Regions from separate parts of the Mycobacterium sp. 94-17 genome, predicted to be linked through region 3. Evidence: predicted binding sites of a transcription regulator. Region 3 holds the regulator's gene; each other region holds the start of a gene.

Region 1 (5,333 bases), on a different contig from region 3:
CGGCGCGCGCCGCCTCGACGCCCGCGGCGTCCCCGGCGACCACGACGCAGCGGCCCGGGCGCACCCGTAGCCGGTCGGCCGCCGGCACCGGACCATCCGCCGAAACGGCGGCCGTGCCCACCCCGGCCTCGCGCAATTGCGCGGCCAGCGGGGAGCCCAGCGCGGCGTCGGCGTCGAACAGCACCGCGTCGTGGCGGCGGGGATCGATGACCACCGATTCCGACTTGGGCACGACCAACCCTCTCACGGGGGGCGGGTGCGGTGGGAGCGGGTCAGTAGGCGGACGGGTGCGCCCGCGGCACCCGGCGGGGCAGCGCGCGCGGGGAACGCCTGCGTTTGAACAGCAGCACGGAGTCGTCGCCGAGGGCCACCAGCCGTGCCATGCCCAGCTCGATGCCTGCGGCCAGCTGCTTGACGTCGAACGTGTCGCGGTGCTCGGCGGTGATCCCGAAGACCAGCTCGTCGCCGTAGCTCAACACCGCGACGCCGGTGTGCAGCGCCGTGGCGGTCGGCGGGATCGGCAGCAGCCGTTCCAGCGTCTGGCCCATCACCCGAAGGTGACGGCGCGGCCCGGGCACGTTGGTGGCCAAGGTCACGACGGCGCGCTGCGGGAGACGGGATAGCAGTTGTAACGTATTGCTGCGCAACACGTTCGGCAGGAATCCGATCGCCGACTCCACGATGCCGGCCGGTCGCGGCTGGGCGCCCTGCTTTGCCTGCCACCTGGCGTGCACCGTCTGCAACCGCCGCACCGGGTCATCGTGTTCGACGGGCAGGTGCGAGAGCATCGCCGAGCGGACCGGCATCGGCGCCAGGGTGCGCAGCGAGTCCCGCCGCGGTTCCTCGCCGCGGCCGAGCAGCGCGGTGCGGAAGCCCTCGGTGATCGCGGCGAGCGCAACGTCGTTGGCGCTGACGCCGAATTTGCGGCAGACGCTGTCCACGTCGGCGATCGGGACCCGCACCGTGCTGTAGCGCCGCGAGGCTTTGACCGCGTCGGCGCACACGGCGGGCCACACGGCGCCGGCCAGGGCGCCGGCGGCCGACGAAGCCCGCCACAGCGCGTCGACCCAGCCCGGCTTGCGCCCGACGGGCGGCGAAACATGTTTGGCCGCGGCGCCGTTGGCGAAGGTATCGGCGTCGGCGTCGTCGCAGAGCCTGCTGATCAGGCGGGCGGCCGAGTTGCCGTCGAGCAGGCCGTGGTGGGTCTTCATCAGGATCGCCCACCGGTTGCCCTGCAAGCCCTCGATGACCCAGCACTCCCACGGCGGGCGGTCCAGGTCGAGGGGCCGTTCCAGGGCGTAGGCGATGGCCCGGGACAGCTCGGCCTCGTCGCCGGGGCGGGGGAGGGCCGCCCGGCGCAGGTGGTGGGCCAGGTCGAAGTCCGGGCACTCGATCCACTCCTGGCTCAGCGGATGCGCCCGCAGCAGCTGTGTGCAGCGTGGAATCGGCTGGATGCGTTCCGCCAGCAGGCTTTTGAGCGTTTCGTAGGCGGGGGCGGTGCCGTCGACGATGGCGACCGCCCCGATCGACAGGCTCGCGTGCTGATCCGGATCGTGGGCTTGTAGGAATGCCGTATCCAGTGTCTGTGCCATGCCGGTCCCCGCCGTAGTCCGCTTTTTTGAACTTGTACCAGTGTGTGTGCAGCGCGTGATCCGCGATAGTGCCGCAGCGTTAAGACCTTGTTTAGGAGTTGAAGATCGGTTTAACAACAGTTGGACTGAGCCGAGATTAAATCGAACATCAGTTCGATATACTCACGGGGTGGGCTGGTTCAACGGGCCGCCGAGCTGGGCGGAAATGGAGCGGGTGCTCGACAGCAAGCCGCGCCATGCCGGGGAATCGCCGGGCCCGGAATCCGACGGCCCCCTGTCGCGGCGGCGGGCGACGTACCGGCCACCGGACGACGGCCGGGCGTCCCGCTCGTCCGTCGCTCATTCCGTTTCGTACGCCGAGCTGCATGCGCATTCGGCGTTCAGCTTCCTGGACGGGGCGAGCACGCCCGAGGAACTGGTCGAGGAGGCGGCCCGGCTGGATTTGCGCGCCCTGGCGCTCACCGACCACGACGGCTTGTACGGGGCGGTGCGGTTCGCCGAAGCGGCGGCCGAGCTCGACATGCGCACCGTGTTCGGCGCCGAACTCTCCCTCGGCCCGGGTGCGCGCACCGAGCAGCCGGATCCGCCCGGCCCGCACCTGCTCGTACTGGCCCGCGGCGCGGAGGGGTACCGGCGGTTGTCGCGGCAACTGGCCGCCGCGCATCTGGCCGGCGGCGAGAAGGGCAAGCCGCGCTACGACATCGACGCGCTGGCCGAGGCGGCGGGCGGGCACTGGCACATTTTGACGGGCTGTCGCAAAGGGCATGTCCGGCAAGCACTTTGCGAGGGCGGCCCGGCGGCGGCGGAGCAGGCGCTGGCCGATCTGGTGGACCGGTTCGGTGCGCACCGGGTGAGCGTCGAGCTGACCCATCACGGCCAACCGCTCGACGACGAACGCAACGCCGCGCTGGCGGCGCTGGCCCCACGCTTCGGGGTTGGCGTCGTCGCCACCACCGGCGCGCATTTCGCGGGGCCGCCGCGGCGCAGGCTGGCCATGGCGATGGGCGCCATCCGGGCGCGGCAGTCCCTGGACGCGGCGGCGGGATGGCTTGCCCCGCTGGGAGGTTCGCACCTGCGCTCCGGCGAGGAGATGGCCCGGCTGTTCGGGCATGTGCCTTTCGGGGGCACTGATGTGGTGGCCGCGGCCGCCGAGCTGGGCGAGCAGTGCGCGTTCGGGCTGGCGCTCATCGCGCCGCAGCTGCCGCCGTTCGACGTGCCCGCCGGGCACACCGAGGACAGCTGGCTGCGGCAGCTGACCATGGCCGGGGCGCGCGACCGGTACGGATCGGCCGAGAACGCCCCGCGCGCGTACGCCCAGATCGAGCGTGAGCTGAAAGTCATTGCCCAGCTGACATTTCCGGGCTACTTCCTGGTGGTGCACGACATCGCCCGGTTCTGCCGGGACAACAACATCCTGTGCCAGGGCCGGGGGTCGGCGGCCAACTCCGCGGTCTGTTACGCCCTGGGCGTCACCGCGGTGGACCCGGTGGCCAACGAGTTGCTGTTCGAGCGTTTTCTGTCGCCGGCCCGCGACGGGCCGCCCGACATCGACATGGACATCGAGTCCGATCAACGCGAAAAGGTCATCCAGTACGTCTACGACAAATACGGTCGCGACTACGCCGCCCAGGTCGCCAACGTCATCACCTACCGGGCAAAGATCGCGGTGCGCGACATGGCCCGCGCCCTGGGGTTCTCGCAGGGGCAGCAGGACGCGTGGAGCAAACAGATCAGTCACTGGAACGGGTTGGCCGACTCCCCGGATCCGGCTGTTCTAGAAGGCATCCCGCCACTGGTGGTCGACCTGGCGAACCAGATCCGGAACCTGCCGCGGCACATGGGTATTCATTCCGGCGGCATGGTGATCTGCGATCGCCCGATCGCCGACGTGTGCCCGGTGGAATGGGCGCGCATGGAGAACCGCAGCGTCCTGCAATGGGACAAGGATGACTGTGCGGCAATCGGTTTGGTGAAGTTCGACCTGCTCGGGCTGGGGATGCTCTCGGCGCTGCACTATGCCATCGACCTGGTGGCCGAGCACAAGGGCATCGAGGTGGACCTGGCCCGCCTCGACCTCTCCGAGGCCGCGGTGTACGAGATGCTGGCCCGCGCCGATTCGGTCGGGGTGTTCCAGGTGGAGTCGCGCGCGCAGATGGCCACCCTGCCGCGGCTGAAGCCGCGGGTGTTCTACGACCTGGTGGTGGAGGTCGCGCTGATCCGCCCCGGCCCGATCCAGGGTGGGTCGGTGCACCCCTACATCCGGCGGCGCAACGGCCTGGATCCGGTGGTCTACGACCACCCGTCCATGGAGTCGTCCCTGCGAAAGACGTTGGGAGTGACGCTCTTTCAGGAGCAGCTCATGCAGCTCGCGGTCGACTGCGCCGGTTTTACCGCCGCCGATGCCGATCAGCTGCGCCGCGCCATGGGGTCCAAGCGCTCGACCGAACGGATGCAACGGCTGCGTGGCCGGTTCTACGAGGGCATGCGCGAATTGCACGGCGCCTCCGACGAGGTGATCGACCGCACCTACGAAAAGCTGGAAGCCTTCGCCAATTTCGGCTTCCCCGAAAGTCACGCGCTGAGCTTCGCGTCGCTGGTGTTCTACTCGTCGTGGTTCAAGCTGCACCACCCGGCGGCGTTCTGCGCGGCCTTGCTGCGCGCTCAGCCGATGGGGTTCTACTCGCCGCAGTCGCTGGTGGCCGACGCGCGCCGGCACGGCGTCACGGTGCACGGCCCGGACGTCAACGCCAGCCTGGCACACGCCACCCTGCAGAATGCCGGGACCGAGGTCCGCCTCGGCCTGGGTGCTGTCCGCCACATCGGCGACGACCTGGCCGAACAACTCGTCGGCGAGCGAAAAGCCAACGGCCCGTTCGCTTCTCTGCTGGACCTGACGACCCGGCTGCAGCTGTCCGTGCCGCAGGCCGAGGCGCTGGCGACGGCGGGGGCGCTGGGCTGCTTCGGGATGTCGCGACGGGAGGCGTTGTGGGCCGCCGGGGCGGCGGCCACCCAGCGGCCGGGCCGGCTGCCCGGGGTGGGAGCCCACGGGGCCGATGGGTCGCACATCCCGGCGCTGCCCGGAATGAGCGAGCTGGAACTGGCCGCCGCCGACGTGTGGGCCACCGGCGTCTCCCCGGACAGCTACCCGACACAGTTCCTGCGGGCGGATCTGGACGCGATGGGGGTGGTGCCCGCCGAGCAGCTGGGCTCGGTGCCCGACGGCGACCGGGTGCTGATCGCTGGCGCGGTCACCCATCGGCAGCGGCCGGGCACGGCGCAGGGGGTCACGTTCATCAATCTCGAGGACGAGACCGGGATGGTCAACGTGCTCTGCGTGCCCGGGGTGTGGGCGCGCCATCGCAAGCTGGCGAACTCGGCGCCGGCGCTGCTGGTGCGCGGGCAGGTCCAAAACGCGAGCGGCGCGATCACCGTCGTCGCCGAGCGGCTCGGCCGTATCACATTGGCGGTCGGCTCCAAGTCCCGCGACTTCCGCTGACTCGGCGAACGGCCGGCGATCAGCCGCCTCGGTAGTCTCCAAACATGACCCTCAACTTGTCCGTCGACGAAGTCCTCACCACGACCCGCTCGGTACGCAAGCGTCTCGACTTCGACAAGCCGGTAAGTCGCGACGTGCTGATGGAATGCCTCGAACTGGCGTTGCAGGCGCCCACCGGGTCGAATGCGCAAGGCTGGCAATGGATTTTCGTCGAGGATGCCGAGAAGAAGAAGGCGATCGCCGAC
Region 2 (5,333 bases), on a different contig from region 3:
CGGGCCCCGATGCGATACCGACCCCAGCGCAGCGCGGTCGCCGTGACCGTTTTCGCCTGGCCCGCACCGGATTCGGCAACCTCAAGCTCCATGCCAGCGATGTCGGGGACCGTGACCCGGACCACCGCCGCCCCGTCTTCTTCCGTTGCCCATAGCCTGACCTGAGCCTGCTCGTTCTCGAAGCAGCGCTGGGCGTCGGGCTCGCCGTGCACCCGAATCGTCGGGACCGGCCGCTGCCAGCTGATCGAGCACAGCACGCCGAGCAGAGGCGCCGCGAAGGCGATCAGCTGCCACCGGGCGCCGATCACGGCGGCGGCCATCGTAAAGCCCGCGCAGGTGGCGATCGCCCGCGTCAATTCCGATGCGCGCCAGCTGAACTCGGCCGTCACGCTGGACGTCATCCGGTCTCCTGAGGGCCGGCGCCGGTCCGCGGCACCGGCAGCCGATGCAGCAACTCTCCGATGACGTCGGCACCCTGGATCTTTCGCACCCACATTTCCGGGCGCAGGGTGATGCGGTGCGAGATCGCTGCGATGGCAAGGGCTTTCACATCCTCGGGGATGACGTAGTCGCGACCGAGCAGCAGCGCCCGGGCGCGGGCAAGCTGCACCAGGTCGAGTTCGGCGCGTGGGCTGGCGCCGACCGCCACCTGCGGATGGTGTCGCGTCGCGTTGGCCAGCGACACCACGTAGTGCAGGACGTCTTCGTGCACGGTCACCTGCTCGACGGATTCACGCATGGCCAGCAGGTCGTGTGCGTCAACCACCTGGTTGACCGTCGGTTCGGCCGATCCGCGCTCGAGGCGGCGGCGCAGCATCGACGTCTCGTCCTGCTCGCTGAGGTACCGCAGTTCCAGCCGGATCGCGAACCGATCGAGTTGCGCCTCGGGCAGCGGATACGTGCCCTCGTACTCGATCGGGTTGTCGGTGGCCAGGACGATGAAAGGGTTTGGCAGCTGGTGTGTTTCGCCGTCGATACTGACCTGGCCTTCGGCCATCGCCTCCAGCAGGGCCGCCTGGGTTTTCGGGGGCGTGCGATTGATCTCGTCGGCCAGCAGCAAGTTGGTGAAGATGGGGCCGGGCCGGAACGCAAAGCGGCCGGACTGCATGTCGTAGATCGTCGAGCCCAGCAGGTCCGCCGGCAACAGATCCGGCGTGAACTGCACGCGGGTGAACTGCAGACCCAGCGCGGCGGCAAAGGATCTCGCGATCAGTGTCTTGCCCAGGCCGGGCAGGTCTTCGATCAGGATGTGGCCGCGGGCGAGGACCGTGGTGAGGATGAGCCGCAGCGCGGAGCGTTTTCCCACCACCACGCTTTCGATTTCGTCGAGAACCGCCTCGCAGTGGGCGGTTGTGGTTGCGGCCGGCAGCGTCATGTTGGGATCGCGCCTCCTGTCATACTTGCTCCAGCTTTTGCAGAATCTCTTGCAGCGCCGCACGGCCCGGTCCTGGTTGGTGGCCACCGCTGCGTGTGACGTTGTTGGGATTGACCCACTCCCACAGTTCCGTACCGAAGAGCATGCGCCCGGTTGCGTGGTAGGACACAGGATCTTTGGACTGCCGCTGGCCCGTGGTCATCTCGTAGCGACGCGCGAGCATCGGGCGCAGATGCCGGTCCCAATCGGTCCGGCTGGAGTCCGACCACCGGATCGTCGTCTCGGTGGTGGAAAGCCAGCGGCGCAACGAATCTCCAAGATCGTCGGCGTCCGGCTCCACGCCGGCATTGAGCCCGCGCGCCAGGGCACGACGGAGGCTGAGCAGCACCAGAGCCAGGCCGACGCCGGAGGCCATCAGCACCCATCGCCGGTCGTGCTGCGTCAGTGCCAGCAGTTCGACGCCGATGATGAGGCAAACACCCAGGGAAATGATCTTTTTCATGCGGCGCTCCGCGAGCCCAGCTCGTCGAGGACCAGCCGGAGGACCTGTACCGCGACGTCGCGGTGTCCCTCGTTCATCACGTGCGGGCTGAACCGCGCCTCGGCGAACAGGATCACCAATTGGACGGCGTTGTCGGCGTGCAGGGCGTGGTGCTCGACCGCGCGGGCCAGCACCTCGCTCGCCGTGTCGAATTCCTGCGGAACGGCGCCGGGAACCTGTGCGAGTTCGCGTTCCATGGCCGCGTAGCACGCGATGATCGCCTCTCGCGGCTCGCGGCTCAGGTCGGTCATCTCCGCCAGTCCACGTTCGGCGGCTCGCGCCAGTGATTCCGAATGCGCCTCGGGCGCCGGGGGTTTCGACGGCCCGTCGGCGACTCCGGGGGGCGCCGGGGTTCGGCGCCGGCGCGTCGCGGCGACCGTGCCGGCGACGAGCGTGACCAACATGACGACCGTGGAAACCAGCAGGACCCCGAGCAGGTTCTGCGAGCCGTCGCGAGGAGGGGGTTGATGCTGCGGCGGCGGCTGCGGTGCAGGCGGGCGCGTCGAGGGCGCCGCACCGCCGTCGGACGGTACGGCGGCGGGAACCACGCCGTGGGCCAGCAACCGGGCCAGCAACATCACGATCAGCAACCAGGCGACGATCACGGCGAGTCCGATCAGCAACACCCGCCAGCTCGGTCGTCCCTTACCCGTCCCGAGCATGTCGGACAGACTGCCGGCACTCGGCGCGGTAGCGCGCGGGTCGCGCAACCGCGCCACCACGGCGACCGCGAGCAGCGCGAGCGTCACGGCCAGGACCGCGACCACGAAGGCCAGCGCAGCCTGGCCGCCCGATTCACTGCGCATCGCGTCGTGGCGCGTGGGGAGATAGCCGCGCAGGGCGGCAGCGACCACGAACAGCAGCACGATCAGGGCAACGACCCGCCCTGTCGGCTTGTCCATACCAGGCATTGGCACACCACTCGATTGGTTGCCTGCCGCCGTGGCGGCACTGACTTTTCTCATAGTTGCACGTCAGGGGGTCCTCGTACCAGGACCGGCGTTCGTGGTTATCCACAGTCGGCCGTTCATTCACATCTTTTCCCGGCCCGCTGGTATTCGAACAGATGTGCTATAGCGTTGAGCGTGTGGGTCCTCTGATGAACGCGGAACAGGCGCGGGAGCGAATCTGCTCCGCGCTCGAGTCCATCGATGCGGCCCACGAGGTGCTGCGTCAGACCCCGTCGGGGGTGGTCGGCAACGCATTTCGGGTTGATCTCGCTGAACGGCTGGAGGCCCAGGACCGCCTCAATCGGGGTCTGATGTACCGGGTCTTCGGCGAGATCGCCGACCCGCCGGACGAGGCCGGGTGCGTGCCGGCAGTGCGCAGCACGTTGTGGGCGCGGCTTCGCATCACGCCCAAAGAAGTCACCCGCCGCTTCAGGCTCGCCGCCCGTCTGCGGCCGCGGCGTTCGCTGACCGGCGTGCCATTAGCACCGGAGCTGCCGGAGCTGGCCGCGGCGGTGGACGCCGGAGCGGTCGGCGAGGACCACATCCGGGCCGTGTGCGCCGCCGTCGACGCGTTGCCCGTCTGTGTCTCTCCGGCCGATGTGGCCGAGGCGGAGCGCACGCTGGTGCGGCACGCAGCCAAGCTCGACGCCGCCGTGGTCACCAAGCTTGGCCATCGGATTGCCGACTATCTCAATCCCGACGGCCGTTTCAGCGACGGCGATCGCGCCCGTCGTCGCGGAGTGCACCTGAGTCCACAGGGACCCGACGGGATGTCGCGGCTCACCGGCCTGCTGGATCCCGAGGCCCGCGCCTACTTCGAAGCACTCGAGGCAGCGGTGCGGCCCGGTCGCCATCAACCCGATCGCCCCGACGGCGATCCCGAGGGACACGACGATCGCACGCCGGCCCAGCGCTGCCATGACGCCCTGAAGCTCGGCCTCGAAATCGCCGTCGGCTCCGGCGGTCTCGGGACACACCGCGGGCATCCCGTCACCGTGATCGCCACCACCACCCTGGCCGAACTCAACCAAGCGGCGCACGCCGCGGCCGACCCGTCGATCCCGATGCCGGCCCCGGCGCGCACCGGCGGCGGTTCGCGACTGCCGATGCCGAATTTGATCCGGATGGCCGCCGACGCGATTCACTACCTCGCGGTGTTCGACGAGCACACCGGCCGCCCGTTGTACCTCGGCCGCCAAAAACGCATCGCCACCGCCGATCAACGGCTCGTCTGCTACGCCCGGGACCGTGGCTGCACCCACCCCAACTGCCTCGAACCCGGCTACCACAGCGAGGTGCATCACGCCCGCGAATGGGCAGACGGGGGCCGGACCGATGCGGACAACCTGTTCTTCGCCTGCGGACCCGACCACGGCGCGGTGGGCCGGGGCGAATGGCGCACGGTGGTGGGCCGCGATGGACGCCTCGGCTGGACGGACGGCGACGGACCGCCCGTCGTCAACCATGCACACCATCCCGACGAGCTGCTGCGCGGCGATCCCGACCCGCCTGACGGGGATCCGGACTCGCCTGAGGCCAATCCCGACCCGCCCGAACAAGCGGGCGACTGAGATGGTCCCACCACCTCAACCCGGCCGGTGGGACACTCAGCACGTGCCGCCATACCGGGATGTGGACGCGTACAACGACCGCGCCACGGGTTACGAACGCGGGTGGCGGGGCCGCCTGCACCGCCAGATCGCGGACCGGACCGCCGTCCTGACGGTGGAGACCGGTGCCGCTCCTCAGAGGGTGCTCGACGTGGGCTGCGGGACCGGTTATCTCCTGCGATCGCTGGCCCAGCTTTACCCCGGGGCCGAGTTACTGGCCGGCATCGACGCAGCACCCCAAATGATCACGCTCGCAAAGGCTCTCGCGGACGACGATCGTCTGACCTTCAGCCGTGGGGTGGCCGAGGAGATAGGTCACCCCGACGAGACGTTCGACTTGATCGTCAGCACGACATCATTCGATCACTGGTCTGACCAGCTGGCGGGGCTCGCCGAGTGCGCCCGTGTGCTGCGGCCCGGAGGCCGGCTGGTGCTCGTCGATCAGTTGTCGCGATGGCTGGTACCGACGCTGGCCGGCAGTCGCCGCGGCAAAGCCCGCACCCCGCGCCGCGCCGAGCGCCTGCTGACGCGGGCGGGATTCCAGTCCGTGCGGTGGCACAAGGTGCAAACCATGATCATCAACGCGGCGACGGCGACAAAGCCGGCTAGCCCACCGTGAAGGGCCGGAAGCTGCCGTCGAGAACCTGGAGGTGACCGATGGTGCGTCCGGTGACCCTGCCTGCATCGACCAGAGCCAACTCGACCGCCGCGCGGGCGAATTCGTCCTCGGACGCAGTCTCATCGAAATTGCGGGCATAGAACGAAAGGCCCGGCGTGAGAATCGGTTTCGACGGCGAGAGTGCGTTGACCGCGATGTTGTGGTCGGCGAGGTCGAATGCGGCGCATTGGGTCAGGTG
Region 3 (5,333 bases):
AAGGGCCTGCAGGTGGCGGTCGATCCCACCGCGGCGATCAACACCGCGTGGCGCGCGGCGGGCGGACCGGCGGGGCCGCTGGGTGCCAAGCAGGGCGGCCAGTATCCCGTCGGCGGCGACGGTATCGCCCAGAACTTCGCCGGCGGCAAGGTGTTCTTCACCCCGGCCACCGGCGCGAACGCCCTCGAGAGCGACATCCTGGCCAAATACGAGTCGCTGGGCGGACCGGCCGGCAGCGACCTGGGATTGCCTACCACTAACGAAACCGACGGCGGCATAGGGCCTGCCAGCCGGATCGCCACCTTCTCGGCCGCCGACAAACCGGTGATCTTCTGGACGTCCGACCACGGCGCCTTCGTGGTACGCGGAGCGATGAGGGCCGCATGGGACAAGCTGCGCGCTCCGGCCGGCAAGCTCGGTGCGCCCGTCGGCGACCAGGCCGTGAGCGGCGACGTGGTCTCGCAGCAGTTCACCGGCGGCAAGGTCTCGTGGAACCGGGCGAAGAACACGTTCAGCACCGAGCCGGCCAACCTGGCGCCGCTGCTGTCCGGCCTGCAGGTGTCGGGCCAGAACCAGCCGAGCAATTCGGCCCTGCCCGCGCATGCCAAGAAGTTCGCCTGGCACTGGTGGTGGCTGATGGTCGCCATTCCGGTGCTGGCGCTGCTCGTGCTGCTGGTGTGGCTGTCCGCGGGGCGGCGGCGCCGGCCCGCGCACGAGGACGCCCTGGGCGTTGCGCCCGACGGCGAAAGCCCCGGCTACGACGCCGACGAGCAATGGGGACGCGACGATTCCGACCCCGAGTCGTTCGCGCTCGGCGCGCCGCTGCAGCAGGAACCGGAACCGAACGCCGGCCGGGTCAGCTGGCAACGTCAGGTCCCCGCCGAAAGCGACTACGCGTTCGAGGGGCTCGAGGCAGAGGACCCCGATGCCGTCGACACCGACTCGATCCCCGTCGTCTCCGAGGACATGCTGGCAGAGACCGACTACTCCGACGCCGGAGCCGACTACACCGACTACACCGACGACGTTCCCGAGGTCGCCGAGCCCGAGACTGTCGACGACGCCGCCGACGCCGACGCCGACGACCTCGACGTCGGCTACGCCGACGAGGCGTATCCGGCAGAGGAGCTTCCGGCAGACGAGGCGTACCCGGCGGACGAGCTTCCCGCAGACGAGCTTCCCGACGTCGCCGTTGCCCACACCCCGCCGGACGGCGAACCTCTGGCCGGCGCGCCGGAAACCGCTGCGCCTCAAGAGGACACAGCCGAGGACACAGCCGAGGACACCGCTGCGTTGGAGGCCGTCGTCGCCGATGCCGCCGCGGTCGGGACTACGGCGCGAAGCGGACGGCATGCCGCCGCGGACACCGAGGACGGTTCGGAGAATGGCCTGGCAGGACCGGACGGGCGACCGACGATCCACCTGCCGCTCGATGACCCGTACCAGGCGCCCGACGGATACCCGATCAAGGCGAGCGCTCGGTACGGCCTGTACTACCTGCCGGGCAGCGACCTTTATCAGGACACGCTCGCCGAAATCTGGTTGTCGAGCGAAGAAGTCGCGTTGGCCAACGGCTTCACCAGAGCCGACTGACTCGGGCTTGTCGCGTCAGACCTTGCGGATGACTGTGACGACCTTGCCCAGCACGCTCGCATCGTTGCCGGGGATGGGGTCGAACGCGGGGTTGTGCGGCATCAGCCACACCTGGCCACCGGCGCGTTTGAACGTCTTGACGGTGGCCTCGCCGTCGAGCATCGCGGCGACGATGTCGCCGTTGTCGGCGACGTTCTGCTGACGGACCACCACCCAGTCGCCGTCACAGATCGCGGCCTCGACCATCGAGTCACCGACCACCTTGAGCAGGAAGAGCGTGCCTTCGCCGACCAGTTCGCGCGGCAGGGGAAAGACGTCTTCGACGGCCTCTTCGGCGAGGATGGGTCCGCCGGCCGCGATGCGCCCGAGCACCGGGACGAACGTGGGTTCCGGCAGGGCGTCCGAGCCGGCCACCTCGGTGCCGGGCGCCGCCACGTCGTCGTCGGCCCCGCGGACGTCGACCGCTCGTGGCCGGTTTGGGTCGCGGCGCAGGTAGCCCTTGCGCTCCAGGGTGCGCAGCTGATGCGCCACCGACGACGTCGAGGTCAGACCCACGGCGTCGCCGATCTCCCGGATGCTCGGCGGGTAGCCGCGGCTGGTGACCGAGGCGCGGATGACATTCAAAATGGTGCGCTGCCGCTCGGTCAGCGAGGAGTCCACGGAGTGCAGCCGACCCCCGGGGCCGGCCGATGAAGTGTCGTTGCTGTCGCCCATGGCACTGAATGTAGCCGCACCGCGTGCAAGAATCAAACATGTGTTCGAGTGGCGTGTCGCGCCGTGGGTGCGGCCGCGGAAACGGCCGAAAGCCAGGTGAATCACAAGTGTGTAACTCTTGGCGAGATCGGGTATCCAGGCGTGGTGACAGTGCTAAGAGCCGACGAACTTGTCGGTGGTGTGATCTAGCGTTTTGCCCGTGCGACACGCTTCGCTCAAATGTTCGGGTTTCGAACATACAAGCGACTAAAATCGAACACACGAGCGAGAGCTAGTTGACCGGAGGAACGAAGATGACAGTCATCCACACGCCCGCGCCGCGTACCAGCAGTCTTCGGCGCCCGCTCAAGGGACCCGCCCAGGGTGCCCGCTACGGCCACGACGGCCTGGGCCGCGCTCGCCGGCCCGCGCCGTCGCGGCCGACCGGAGCGGCGATGCGCTACCACGGCGCCGGGGTGGCGATGTCGGTGGCTCCGCACCGCAGGCGTGCCGCCACGTGGGCGTCGACCATCGGGCTGGCGCTGGCAGCGGGGGCGATCACGCTGTGGCTGGGTCTGGTCGCGAACGTCGGGCAGGTGCTCAACGGAGGCTCCACCACCGCGGCGGCCCACATCCCGGACCGGCTCGCCGTCGTCCGCGTCGACGCGGGGGAGTCGCTGCAGGACTTCGCGCACCGGGTGGCGCCCGACGCCCCGACCACTCAGGTCGCCGACCGCATCCGCGAACTCAACGATCTGCACTCGCCCGATCTGCTGGCGGGCCAGGCCCTGATCGCTCCGGTCGGCTGAACACCCCGGCCGCTCCGGTGACGGTGCCGATCCGCGCGCAGGTACGCTCAGAGTCCTGCGGTACCTTGTCGGCGCGATGAAGGAGCGGTCATGCACTGTCCGTTCTGCCGCCACCCCGACTCTCGGGTGATCGACTCCCGCGAAACCGATGAAGGCCAGGCCATCCGGCGTCGCCGATCCTGTCCCGAGTGCGGACGACGCTTCACCACCGTGGAGACGGCGGTCCTGGCGGTGGTCAAGCGCAGCGGCGTCACCGAGCCGTTCAGCAGGGACAAGGTGATCAGCGGCGTCCGCCGGGCCTGCCAGGGGCGCCAGGTCGATGACGACGCACTGAACCTGCTGGCCCAGCAGGTCGAAGACACCGTGCGCGCCACGGCTTCGCCGGAGATCCCCAGCCACGAGGTCGGCCTGGCCATTCTGGGGCCGCTACGCGATCTCGACGAGGTGGCGTACCTGCGATTCGCCTCCGTGTATCGGTCATTCGAGTCCGCCGACGATTTCGAACGCGAGATCCAGGCGCTGCGCGATCACCGCAACGTGGCCACCCCCGGCTGACGGACCGGTTTCATGTCCCCTGACTTGCATCCCGACATTGCGGCACTGGCCCCGCTCCTGGGCGCCTGGTCCGGCCGGGGTGCAGGCAAGTACCCGACGATCGAGCCCTTCGACTACCTCGAGGAAGTCGCGTTCGCCCATGTCGGCAAACCGTTCCTGGCCTACTCGCAAAAAACCAAGGCGGTAGCCGATGGCAGGCCGCTGCACGCCGAGATCGGATACCTGCGCGTGCCCCAACCGGGTCACGTCGAACTGGTTCTGGCGCATCCCACCGGGGTCACTGAAATCGACGTCGGCAGCTATTCGGTCACCGGTGACCTCATCGAGATGCAGCTGTCCGCCACGGTGATCGGTCGGACACCCAGCGCCAAAGAGGTGACGGCGCTCGGTCGTTCGATTCGCATCGACGGCGACGAGTTCTCCTACACGGTGCAGATGGGGGCGGTGGGGCAACCGCTGCAGGACCACCTCGCCGCCGTACTGCACCGGCAGCGCTGAACGCTCAGCCGCCGGCTACGCCGTCGTCAATCAAGTTGTCGCACACCGTCATTGACGACCTGTCCGGCCACCGCCACCCAACCCTGGGCACTCCACGTGGTGTCGATGACGGAGCCCTTGCCCTGGGTGATCCGCAGGCTCCGGCTCAGGTGCTCGGTGATCCGCATCGCCGCCGATCCGGTGGCCTCGTCCTCGGCCACACCGAGGTTTGCCGCGAACATGCGCACCCGCAGCGAGCCTGCCGACCGGTCGGTCCAGGCCCACAGGTAGTGCGCGGTGTCGTCGGGATAGTCGGCCGGATCGGCAATCAAAACCTCTTCGGCCGAAGCGAATTCGTGTAAGGCGAAATCCGGCGCCCATTCCGCGCGGGCGCTGATACCGGCGCGATCGTCGTCGTAATTCACCTGCACGATCCCGGCCGGCACCCGCAGGGTGTTGATCGGCGAGCCGTTCTCGCGCAGCCACCATGCCGCGCCGACGGTGGGGTGGCCGGCGAACGCCAATTCGGTTCGGGGCGTGTAGATGGTGGCGTGCGCGGTGGTGGCGCCGGGCGACGGGGCTTCGACGAAAACCGTTTCGCTTTAGCCCAATTGGGTCGCCAGCCGCTGTCGGTCGGCAACCTCGACCTGGCCGGCGTCCACCACGCCCAGCGGGTTACCGAAATCCCCGGCCGGATTGGTGAACACCCGCAGCACCGTCACGACGATCGCCATAACCCGACTGTACGGGGCGGGATCCGGACGAGGTGATCATGTGGCGCTGCGCTCGTCAGAGCCCATGGCGTTGAGCACCGCGACGCGGGTGGGGGCGGGGCCCGAGACGGCCTGTTCGCCGCCGCCGGTGCGGAGCAGCGCGCGAAGGCTGGCCTGGTCATATTCGGCGGCGCCGGTGGAATCGATGAAACGTTCGACGACGTCGATGAAGCGGGCCGGGTCGTCGTGGAAGGGGAAGTGCCCGGAGCCTTCGAAGATTTCGAGCCGGGAGCCCGGCATCGCGGCGTGTGCCATCCACGCGTGGCGGACCGGGACCACCACATCCTTTGTGCCCCAAACGATCTGCACCGGGATGGCTTCGGTCAGATAACATCGGTCGAGCATGGTGACGATCTGCCCGCGCCAATCCACCACCGCCCGCAGCGTGCGGCTGAACGCCGCGGAGGCCGTCGGTTCGGGTAGGTCGTCGAGG
Region 4 (5,333 bases), 110 kb from region 3:
GCTGGTTACCCGGGGGTGTCGGGGTGTAACCGGTCAGGCGGCGCGCGGGCGTTTGCTGGGGAAGCCGGAGCGGGTGCGGCCGGCCGGGCCACCCGCGGCGCCGGCCGTCTGACCTGGCCGGAACCGCGCCGGGCGCACCCGTAGGCGCGCGCTGGGCGCAAAGGTCACGATTTGGCCGCAAAACGGCCGCGCTCAGTCGAACAGGCCGGCCTGTCCGAGGCCGGTGACCCCGGCCGGCGGTGTCATGCCGAGGTGCGTCCAGGCCTGCGCGGTGGCCACCCGGCCCCGGGGAGTGCGCGCGACCATGCCCGCGCGGACCAGGAACGGCTCGCACACCTCCTCGACGGTGGCGGCTTCCTCGCCCACCGCCACGGCCAGCGTCGACACCCCGACCGGGCCGCCGCCGAAGCTGCGGGTCAGCGCCGAGAGCACCGCCCGGTCCAGCCGGTCCAGGCCCAGCTCGTCGACGTCGTACACCGCCAGCGCGGCTTTGGCGACGTCGCGGGTGATCACGCCGTCGGCGCGCACCTCAGCGAAGTCGCGAACCCGGCGCAACAACCGGTTGGCGATCCGCGGGGTGCCGCGCGAGCGCAGGGCGATCTCCTCGGCCGCGTCGCCACCGAGCTCGATGCCCAGGATCCCGGCCGAGCGGGCCAGTACCCGCTCCAGCTCGGGCGGCTCGTAGAAGTCCATGTGCGCGGTGAAACCGAACCGGTCCCGCAGCGGCCCGGTCAGCGCGCCGGACCGGGTGGTCGCGCCGACCAGCGTGAACGGCGCCACCTCCAGCGGAATCGACGTCGCCCCAGGACCCTTGCCGACCACCACGTCGACCCGGAAATCCTCCATCGCCAGGTACAGCATCTCCTCGGCGGGCCGGGCGATGCGGTGAATCTCGTCGATGAACAGCACATCGTGCTCAGCCAGGTTGGACAGCATCGCCGCCAGGTCGCCGGCACGTTCCAGCGCGGGCCCCGACGTCATCCGCAGCGCGGACCCGAGCTCGGCCGCGATGATCATCGCCAGTGACGTCTTGCCCAGCCCCGGCGGACCGGACAACAAAATGTGATCCGGTGTGCCGCCGCGGTTTTTGGCGCCCTCGAGGACGAGCTGCAGCTGCTCGCGCACCCGCGGCTGGCCGATGAACTCGCGCAGCGAGCGCGGACGCAGGCTGACGTCGATGTCGCCCTCGCCCGACGCCAGCGTGCCGGAGACCTCCCGCTCGACGTAGTCGTCCGCGTCGTCCGTCATCGGCGCCGCTCCTCCTCATCGCTGCACTCTGCATCGTCACCGACGCGCGTCATCGGCGCCGCTCCTCCTCATCGCTGCGCTCTGCATCGTCACCGACGCGCATCATCGCGACTTACCCAGCATCGACAGGGCCGAGCGCAGGGCGGCGCTCGTGGTGGCGTCGTGCTCGGCGGCCAGCACTTTGTCGGTGGCTTCCTCGGCCTGCTTGACGGCGAAACCGAGCCCGACCAGGGCCTCCACCACCGGCCCGCGGACCGCGTGGCCGTTGCGGGCCGGACCCGGCGACCCCGCTCCGGCCGCGGCACCGCCACCGACCTTGTCGCGCAGCTCCAGGACCATCCGCTCGGCGCTGCGCTTGCCGATCCCGGGCACCCGGGTCAGCGCGGTGACGTCGCCGTCGTGCAGCGCCTGGCGCAGCGCCCCCGCGTCATGCACGGCCAGGGTCGCCATCGCGAGCCGCGGCCCCACCCCCGACACCGACAGCAGCGTCAGGAACAGGTCCCGGGTGTCGGTGTCGGTGAAGCCGTACAACGTCATCGAGTCCTCGCGGACGATCATCGCGGTGATCAACCGCGCCTCGGTCCCGGTGCGCAGCGTGGACAGCGTCGACGGGGTGGCGTTCACGCGGTAGCCGACGCCGGCCGCCTCGATCACCACGTGATCGAGCGCCACCTCGAGCACCTCGCCGCGTACCGAGGCGATCACCGGGCGGCCCTCAGCTTGGCATCCAGCTTGGCCTTGTACTTCCGCCGCTGCTCGGCGGCCAACGCCTCGGCCGCGGCCATCCGGGCGATCATCGGCGCCCGCCAGCAATGGCAGATCGCGAGCGCCAACGCGTCGGCCGCATCAGCCGGTGTCGGTTTCGTTTGCAGCGCAAGGATTTTCGTCACCATCGCGGTGACTTGGGCTTTCTCGGCCGCGCCGTTGCCGGTGACCGCGGCCTTGACCTCGCTGGGGGTGTGGAAGTGCACGTCGATGCCGCGTTTGGCCGCCGCCAGCGCGACCACGCCGCCGGCCTGGGCGGTGCCCATGACCGTCGATACGTTCGTTTGGGAGAACACCCGCTCGATCGCCAGGACGTCCGGCTGGTGGGTGGCCAGCCAGTGCTCGACGGCGTCGCTGATCGCCAGCAGCCGCTGGGCCAGCGGCGCGTCGGAGGGCGTACGCACCACGTCGACGTCCAGCGCGACGACTGTCCGCCCGCGCCCGCTTTCCACGACCGACAGACCGCACCGGGTCAGGCCGGGGTCGACGCCCATCACCCGCATTCCCGCTCCCACCTAGTAGAACAGCTGTTCGATACCCTAGCGGCCGGCGCCGACAGGTCCGGGTAAGACACGCGGCCGATTCCCGCCGCGACGTTGCGTCGCCGGTCCCCGGAAATGCTGTTAGCTTTAGCCCACGCTCGCTCGAGCGATGTGGCGACGGAAGGGTTGGCGTGGGATCTCTGCTGGTCATGGTCGCTCTGGCGCTCTTCATCGCATCCGTCGTGGTGCTGGTGGTGGCTTTGCGGCGGCCCAAGCAGCCGGCCCGGCGGGCGGGCCGCCAGGATCCGCTCGCCGACGACGAGATGCCGCAGTTCGGGCCGCGCCAGCTCGGGCCCGGCGCGATCGTCAGCTACGGCGGCGTCGACTACATCGTGCGCGGGTCGGTGACCTACCGCCAAGGCCCCTTCGTGTGGTGGGAACACCTCCTCGAGGGCGGCGAGCAGCCGATCTGGTTCAGCGTCGAATCCGACGACGGACGGCTGGAACTCGCGATGTGGGTCACCCGCAAGGACGTGTCGCTGCGCCCCGGGGACACCTACGTCGTGGACGGCGTGACGTACCACGAGTCCGAACGCGGGCGCGCCTCCTACACCACCGAAGGCACCACCGGCCTGCCCGCCGGCGGCGAGATGGAGTTCGTCGACTGCACCGGCGCCGACGGGTCGGCGCTGCTCTCGTTCGAGCGCTGGGCCCCCGGCATGCCCTGGGAGGTGTCGACGGGCACGTCCGCCTCGCCCGGCGAAATCACCGTGTATTCCGCACCCCCACCCGGTTCGACGTAGGGCACAAGGTCACCCCGGTGCCCCTTCATCAGCTCGCCGTGACTCCGGCCGACGTATCCGGGGAAAAGCTCGGACTCGCGCTGAATGCGCCCCCGCCCCCGCCGCTGGCCGGCTGCCGGCTGGACCACCCCACCGGCGGCGCCGCGCTGCTGCTCGGCGTGCTCGGCGCCTCACATGTCGTTGCCGTCGAGCACGCCGGGGGGCGGTTCTCCGAGGAAATCTCTTGTACCGCACGCAGTCTCGGGGCCGACCTGCCCCGGTGCGCCGACGCGCCCGGTTACCGACTGCAATCGAACACCGCAACCCACGACGACGCGAGCTTCCGCCGGCTCGCGCGGGTTCTGCGCGGCCGTTGCTCGCGGCGGGCGGGATGGCTCGGCGGCAGCTTCCCCGGCGATGACGCCGCGCTGACCGTGCTGGCGGCCGAGCCCGACGGCGCCGGCTGGCGCTGGCAGACCTGGCACCTGTATCCGGGGCGTCCCGCCGGCACCGGCGGAACGGTGGTTCACACCGCAAGCCGGTGGCACCCGTGAGCCGCAACCGCCTCTTCGTGATCGCCGGTGTGCTCGGCGCGGCCGGGGTCGCGTGCCTGATCTTCGGAATCATCTTGCTGCAGAAGAACATTGCCTCGTATGTCGCCGCCCACTATCACGAGTACGCCCGCGACGTGAACGGGACTCGCTACCAGTGCACCGGTTCTCCGAAGCAGGTGGCCGACGCACTCGCCGACTACGCCGAACCCGACGCGCGGGCCGACAATGGCAACACCGAGTACCTGCGCTACCGCAACAACATCGTCATCGTCGGCCCCGACGGCGGCTACCCGTGCAGCATCCGCGTCGAACCGCTGAGCGCCGGATACAGCCACGGCGCCTTCATCTTTCTCGGCCCCGGGTTTTCCCCTGGATCCCCGTCGGGCGGTGCCGGAGGCACCCCGGGCGGCCCCGGCGGAACCAAGTGACTCCCACCACCGCAAAGGAGAGCACCATGTACCTCGCCGTCGAGATCGGTACCGTCGACCTCAATCCCGTGCTGAAAGGCGCGGTCGCGACAATCCTGTACTTCCTGGTCGGCATGGCCGTGCTGCTCGTCGGTTTCTACGCGGTCGACGTGCTGACCCCGGGCAAGCTGCGTCAGCTGGTGTTCATCGACCGTCGGCCCAACGCCGTGGTGGTGGCGGGCTCGATGTACGTCGCCCTGACCACCGTTATCATCACCGCGATCATCAACAGCTACAGCCAGCTGGGCCAGGGACTTCTCGGCGTGGCGGTGTACGGGCTGATGGGCGTGATCCTGCTGGGCATCGCGCTGCTGACGATGCACCTGCTCATCCCGGGCAGTTTCCACGAGCACATCGACGAACCGGAGCTGCATCCCGGATCGTTCGCGGTGGCGCTGATACTGCTCGCCGTGGGAGGGGTGACCGCGGCGGCGGTGTCATGAGCGTCGGGTCAGCGGGCGAGGCGCGGCTGTCCGAGAAGACGCCGCCTGCGGCGCCGTCGGGGCGATGGCGGGCGCTGCTGCTGGCCGCCGTGGCGGCGTGTGCGGCGTGCGGCATCATTTACGAACTCGCGCTGCTGACGCTGTCGGCCAGCCTCGACGGCGGCGGGATCGTCGCCACCTCACTGATCGTCGCGGGCTACATCGCCGCGCTGGGCGTGGGCGCACTGCTGGTCAAACCGCTGCTGGCGCACGCCGCGATCACCTTCATCGCCGTCGAGACTCTGCTGGGCATCGTCGGTGGCGTGTCGGCGACGGCGCTGTACGCGGTGTTCGCGTTCCTGTCCGTCGGGTCGACGTGGGTGCTTGCGGTGGGCACGGCGCTGATCGGTGGGCTGGTCGGTGCCGAGGTGCCGCTGTTGATGACGCTGCTGCAGCAGGGGCGCGCGGCCGTGACGAACCCGGCCGCCGATGCCGGCCGGACGCTGGCCAACCTCAACGCCGCCGACTACCTGGGCGCGCTGCTGGGCGGGCTGGTTTGGCCGTTTGTGCTGCTGCCCCAGTTGGGGATGATCCGCGGCGCGGCGGCGACGGG

The links. The regulator LexA, encoded in region 3, represses DNA repair genes until DNA is damaged. The targets are predictions, from matches to a motif close to CGAACANNTGTTCG.
Region 1: a site for LexA is predicted at 1,735-1,748, ahead of OQ789_RS04335 (error-prone DNA polymerase). Genes of this name have one in related genera too.
Region 2: a site for LexA is predicted at 2,976-2,989, ahead of OQ789_RS13970 (HNH endonuclease signature motif containing protein). Genes of this name have one in related genera too.
Region 4: a site for LexA is predicted at 2,534-2,547, ahead of ruvC (crossover junction endodeoxyribonuclease RuvC). Genes of this name have one in related genera too.

The regions. Positions count from the first base shown of each region.
Region 1 is NZ_JAPIYN010000002.1:295,940-301,272, forward strand. It holds gene otsB (trehalose-phosphatase) at 1-232, opposite strand, end outside; gene OQ789_RS04330 (wax ester/triacylglycerol synthase domain-containing protein) at 273-1,592, opposite strand; gene OQ789_RS04335 (error-prone DNA polymerase) at 1,762-5,088, shown strand; gene OQ789_RS04340 (nitroreductase family protein) at 5,133-5,333, shown strand, end outside.
Region 2 is NZ_JAPIYN010000010.1:133,188-138,520, forward strand. It holds gene OQ789_RS13950 (DUF58 domain-containing protein) at 1-401, opposite strand, end outside; gene OQ789_RS13955 (MoxR family ATPase) at 398-1,375, opposite strand; gene OQ789_RS13960 (hypothetical protein) at 1,395-1,877, opposite strand; gene OQ789_RS13965 (DUF4129 domain-containing protein) at 1,874-2,818, opposite strand; gene OQ789_RS13970 (HNH endonuclease signature motif containing protein) at 3,016-4,437, shown strand; gene OQ789_RS13975 (class I SAM-dependent methyltransferase) at 4,481-5,095, shown strand; gene OQ789_RS13980 (SDR family NAD(P)-dependent oxidoreductase) at 5,082-5,333, opposite strand, start outside.
Region 3 is NZ_JAPIYN010000015.1:16,652-21,984, forward strand. It holds gene OQ789_RS17400 (hypothetical protein) at 1-1,593, shown strand, start outside; gene lexA (transcriptional repressor LexA) at 1,609-2,307, opposite strand; gene OQ789_RS17410 (hypothetical protein) at 2,601-3,095, shown strand; gene nrdR (transcriptional regulator NrdR) at 3,186-3,650, shown strand; gene OQ789_RS17420 (peroxynitrite isomerase) at 3,663-4,148, shown strand; partial or broken gene OQ789_RS17425 (PhzF family phenazine biosynthesis protein) at 4,175-4,861, opposite strand; gene OQ789_RS17430 (alpha/beta hydrolase) at 4,898-5,333, opposite strand, start outside.
Region 4 is NZ_JAPIYN010000015.1:124,748-130,080, reverse strand. It holds gene ruvB (Holliday junction branch migration DNA helicase RuvB) at 193-1,248, opposite strand; gene ruvA (Holliday junction branch migration protein RuvA) at 1,351-1,953, opposite strand; gene ruvC (crossover junction endodeoxyribonuclease RuvC) at 1,950-2,516, opposite strand; gene OQ789_RS18060 (DUF4178 domain-containing protein) at 2,687-3,298, shown strand; gene OQ789_RS18055 (DUF2617 family protein) at 3,316-3,831, shown strand; gene OQ789_RS18050 (DUF4247 domain-containing protein) at 3,828-4,259, shown strand; gene OQ789_RS18045 (DUF350 domain-containing protein) at 4,286-4,741, shown strand; gene OQ789_RS18040 (polyamine aminopropyltransferase) at 4,738-5,333, shown strand, end outside.